2 regions of the Streptomyces sp. NPDC059534 genome follow, and region 1 is predicted to be linked to the other one. Evidence: riboswitches for the same ligand, from Rfam matches in the RefSeq annotation. Region 1 holds a riboswitch; the other holds the start of a gene.
The links. A riboswitch is a leader RNA that binds a small molecule or an ion and turns the genes downstream of it on or off. The one in region 1 is predicted to bind glycine.
Positions count from the first base shown of each region.

Region 2: it holds a riboswitch for glycine, as region 1 does, so the genes downstream of both, gcvP (aminomethyl-transferring glycine dehydrogenase) here and gcvT (glycine cleavage system aminomethyltransferase GcvT) in region 1, are expected to answer to the same signal.

Region 1 covers NZ_JBHWAQ010000014.1:83,082-85,524, forward strand. The annotation lists gene ACFVZH_RS18475 (AAA family ATPase) at 86-748, opposite strand; glycine riboswitch at 911-1,010, shown strand; gene gcvT (glycine cleavage system aminomethyltransferase GcvT) at 1,171-2,295, shown strand; gene gcvH (glycine cleavage system protein GcvH) at 2,373-2,443, shown strand, end outside.
Region 2 covers NZ_JBHWAQ010000067.1:9,750-12,192, forward strand. The annotation lists gene ACFVZH_RS38020 (DNA polymerase IV) at 1-563, shown strand, start outside; gene ACFVZH_RS38025 (PRC-barrel domain-containing protein) at 712-1,077, opposite strand; glycine riboswitch at 1,191-1,290, shown strand; gene gcvP (aminomethyl-transferring glycine dehydrogenase) at 1,470-2,443, shown strand, end outside.

The DNA.
Region 1 (2,443 bases):
CGGCCGCCCGGCAGCACCCTAACGCCGCCCCGGCGCCGCCGTGGCCAAAAGGTGAAGGGTAAGGGCCCGGGCGGACCCCGGACCGTCAGGCGGCCTCGCGGAAGGAGATGCGACGCAGGGTGTCGGCCGCGGCGCGGTCGAGGAGGGTGACGGAGGCGCAGCCGGGCGGGAGGCTGCCGGATTCGGCGGCCCTCAGCAGCCGGCCGACGGCCCGGCGGTGCCGCGCGAAGGCGTAGGCGGAGACGCCGCGGCCGCGGGCGTGCTGGCCGGCCCGGGCGGTGTCCGGGGTGACGTCGAGGAGGATCAGATGGAGGGCGCGGCCCCGGCGGCGGGCCTCGCGCGCGAGCCAGCCGCGCACCCAGGACTGGGTGCCGCAGTCGTGGACGATCACGCTCGCACCGGCGCGCAGGGCGCGGCGGAGCCCGGCGTAGTGGGCGAGCCGGACGAGGGGGCGGTAGACGGCGTAGGGCAGGAGGCGGGGCATCCGGGCCTCCCAGCGCTCGCGGGCGTCCTGGGAGTCGACGCCGTGGCCCTCGGCGGCTCTCCGCATGAGGGTGGACTTGCCGCTGCCGGGCAGCCCGGAGACGACCACGAGGTCACCGGCGGCGAAGGTGAGGGCGCGGGGGCCTCGGCCGCCGCGCTCGCGCAGGTCCCGCAGGAGCCGGCCGCGACCGCGGGTCCGGGCACGGGCCCGTTGGGTCGGTATGCCGGTACTGGTCGCGTATGCGCCGGTGTGCCGGATCCTCATCGCTCGCTCCCCCTGTCGGGTCTCAGGAGACCTGAGGAGACCCTTGCCCACGCAGTGTAAAGAAACGGTAATGGCACACAAGCGATTTGCCCCGCCGACACCGCGTGCAATGATGTGCCCGCCAGGCGCGCACAGTCGCCACACAATCGCATACCGGCCGCTCGAATCCGCGCGGGAGAGTTCCGGACCGCCGAGCGCGTCCGGACGCCGAAGGAGCAAGACCCTCCCTTGAATCTCTCAGGCCCCGTACCGCGCGGATGAGGCAGATCTGAAAAGCGGGACACGTCACGTGTCCCCACCCAAGGTGCAAGCCGAGGATGCCCTCGGTGAACCTCTCAGGTTCCATGACAGATGGGGAGGACGTCCTCGCCCGTCATGTGTTTTCGTCACCGATCACGCCCTTGGGACCCGGGAGCCACCCCATGAGCACTGCCCCCCGTCTGACCGCCCTCGATGCCCTGCATCGTTCGCTGGGCGCGACCATGACCGACTTCGCGGGCTGGGACATGCCGCTCCGGTACGGCAGCGAGCGCGACGAGCACGTCGCCGTCCGCACGCACGCCGGCCTCTTCGACCTCTCCCACATGGGCGAGATCACCGTCACCGGCCCGCAGGCCGTCGAGCTCCTCGACCACGCCCTGGTCGGCAACATCTCCACGGTGGGCCTCGGCCGCGCCCGCTACACGATGATCTGCCAGGAGGACGGCGGCATCCTCGACGACCTGATCGTCTACCGGCTGGGCGAGACGGAGTACATGGTCGTCGCCAACGCCTCCAACGCGCAGATCGTCCTGGACGCGCTGGTGGCGCGCTCGGAGGGCTTCGACGCCGAGGTCCGCGACGACCGCGACGCGTACGCCCTGATCGCGGTGCAGGGCCCGGAGTCCCCCGGCATCCTGAAGTCGCTCACCGACGCCGACCTGGACGGGCTGAAGTACTACGCCGGCCTGCCCGGCACGGTCGCGGGCGTGCCCGCGCTGATCGCCCGTACCGGCTACACCGGCGAGGACGGCTTCGAGCTGTTCCTGAAGCCGGAGCACGCCGAGGGCGTGTGGAAGGCCCTGACCGAGGCGGGCGCCCCGGTCGGCCTGATCCCCTGCGGCCTGTCCTGCCGCGACACGCTCCGCCTGGAGGCGGGCATGCCGCTGTACGGCCACGAGCTGACCACCGCCCTCACCCCCTTCGACGCCGGCCTCGGTCGTGTCGTCAAGTTCGAGAAGACGACCAACGAGGGCCGCTTCGTCGGTCGTGAGGCGCTGGAGAAGGCCGCCGAGCGCGCCGAGACCGCCCCGCCGCGCAAGCTCGTCGGCCTGATCGCCGAGGGCCGCCGGGTGCCGCGCGCCGGGTTCTCCGTCGTCAAGGACGGCGTGGTGATCGGCGAGGTGACCTCCGGCGCCCCGTCCCCGACGCTCGGCAAGCCGATCGCGATCGCCTACGTGGACGCGGCGCACGCCGCTCCGGGCACCGAGGGTGTAGGTGTGGACATCCGCGGCACCCACGAGCCGTACGAGGTCGTCGCGCTGCCGTTCTACAAGCGCCAGAAGTGACGCATCCGTCTCACTCCGCGTCTCACCCCGTAAGACCCACGTTCATCAGCACTCCCTCGATCCAGGAGAATCAGGTCATGAGCAACCCCCAGCAGCTGCGCTACACCAAGGAGCACGAGTGGCTGTCGGACGCCGTGGACGGCGTCGC
Region 2 (2,443 bases), on a different contig from region 1:
TCGCCGACCGGTGCGTGGGACGGCTGCGGGCCTCGGGCCACTCGGGGCGGACGATCGTCCTGAAGGTGCGGCGGTACGACTTCTCGACCCTGACCCGGTCCGAGACGCTGCGCGGGCCGACGGACGACCCCGCCGTCGTACGCGAGGCCGTCGGGCGGCTCCTGGAGGTGGTGGACACCACCGGCGGCGTACGGCTCCTCGGCGTGGGCGTGACCGGGCTGGCGGACTACACGCAGGAGGACCTGTTCGCTCAGGCGGCGGGCGCGGAGGGCGAGGCCGCCGGGGGCGCCTCCGCGGCCGTGGGTGCCCCCGAGGCCGCCCCGGGAGGTGCGGGTGGTGCCGACGGGCCGGGTGGGGTGCCGGAGCCCGTGGAGCGGCACTGGGCGCCCGGGCACGACGTGCGTCACGCGGTCTACGGAGCCGGGTGGGTGCAGGGGAGCGGGGTCGGGCGGGTCACGGTGCGGTTCGAGGAGCCGGGGTCGCCGGCTCCCGGGCGCGTCCGGACGTTCGCCGTGGACGACCCGGAGCTGGTGGCGGGGGAGCCGTTGCCACTGGTGGGGTGAGGCGGTCCGGGCGCCGCGGCCGCGGGAAGGCGCCACGGCGCATGCCGCGGTCGGTGTCGTCCGCGGGTGCGACGGCCCGGGGTCCGGTGGGCGTGTCAGGTCCCCTCGGCCCGCCCGTCCACGCGGGTGGGCCGAGGGGTTTCGGGGGTCAGGGGCCGGCGAGGCGGCCGAAGTCGGTGTCGGGCTGGTCGGTGGGGGGCGGGGGCAGGGCGAGGCTGTAGTGGCGGTAGAGCTGGAGTTCCTGCTCGGGGGAGAGATGGCGGCCCACGCCGAAGTCGGGGGCGTCCTTGATGAGGGCGCGCTCGTAGGGGATGTGGAGTCCGTCGTCGAGCAGGTCGCTCGGGTCCAGGGGGACGAAGGCGTCCCGGCTGAAGAGGCCGGTGCGGACGGCGGCCCACTCCGGGATGCCGGTCGCGTCGTCCAGGTACACCTCGTCCACGGTGCCGATCTTGTGTCCGTTCCGGTCGTACGCCTTGCGGCCGATCAGGCTGCGCGGATCGATGTCGGTCTGCACGGTCCCTCCAACTGGTCGCAACTGCTCTACACCCCTACGAAAGTGCACATCTGGGATGTCGGCCACTTGAGCGAAGGGAGCGACAACGGCGCTGGTAGGCTGGCTGTGGCTGTCGACCCTGTGCGGGAGAGTCCCCCGGAGAAACCTTCCGGTGGACGCCGAAGGAGCAAATCCTCCCCGGAATCTCTCAGGCCCCTGTACCGCGCGGACGAGGTCACTCTGGAAAGCAGAGCGGATGTCCGACGGCATCGCGCTCTCACCGACGGTGAAAGTCGGCGTGCCGTGAGGCGTGCCGGTGAAACTCTCAGGTTGAGATGACAGAGGGGGAGGCCGTCCGGGTACCCGCGCCGTGGTGCCCCTCGCAGGTCGTGACGACCAGGAGGCCTCCGTACATGACCGCCAACCGCATTCCGCTCTCCGAACTCGAGCAGGGCATCCCGTTCGAGCAGCGGCACATCGGGCCCGACGCCGAGGCGCGGGCCAAGATGCTCGCCCAGGTCGGTTACGGCTCGCTCGACGAGCTCACCGCCGCCGCGGTGCCGGACGTGATCAAGAACACCGAGGCGCTGAGCCTGCCCGCCGCGCGCACCGAGGCCCAGGTCCTCGCCGAGCTGCGTGAGCTCGCCGACCGCAACCAGGTCCTCGCGCCGATGATCGGCCTCGGCTACTACGGCACCTTCACCCCGCCGGTCATCCTGCGGAACGTGATGGAGAACCCGGCCTGGTACACGGCGTACACGCCCTACCAGCCGGAGATCTCCCAGGGCCGCCTGGAGGCCCTGCTGAACTTCCAGACCGTGGTCGCCGACCTGACCGGCCTGCCCACCTCGGGCGCCTCCCTCCTCGACGAGGGCACCGCCGCCGCCGAGGCCATGGCCCTGGCCCGCCGTGTCGGCAAGGTCAAGAACGGCGTCTTCCTCATCGACGCCGACGCCCTGCCGCAGACCATCGCCGTCATCGAGACCCGCGCCGAGCCGACCGGTGTCGAGGTCGTCGTCGCCGACCTGAGCGACGGCATCCCCGCCGAGATCGCCGAGCGCGGCGTCTTCGGCGTGCTCGTCCAGTACCCGGGCGCCTCCGGTGCCGTGCGGGACATCAAGGCCGTCGTCGACCAGGCCCACGAGCTCGGTGCGATCGTCACCGTCGCCGCCGACCTGCTCGCGCTCACCCTGCTCACCTCGCCCGGCGAGCTCGGCGCCGACATCGCCGTCGGCACGACGCAGCGGTTCGGCGTCCCCATGGGCTTCGGCGGACCGCACGCCGGCTACATGGCCGTCCAGGACAAGCACGCCCGCTCCCTGCCGGGCCGCCTCGTCGGTGTCTCCGTGGACGCCGACGGCAACCGCGCGTACCGCCTCGCCCTGCA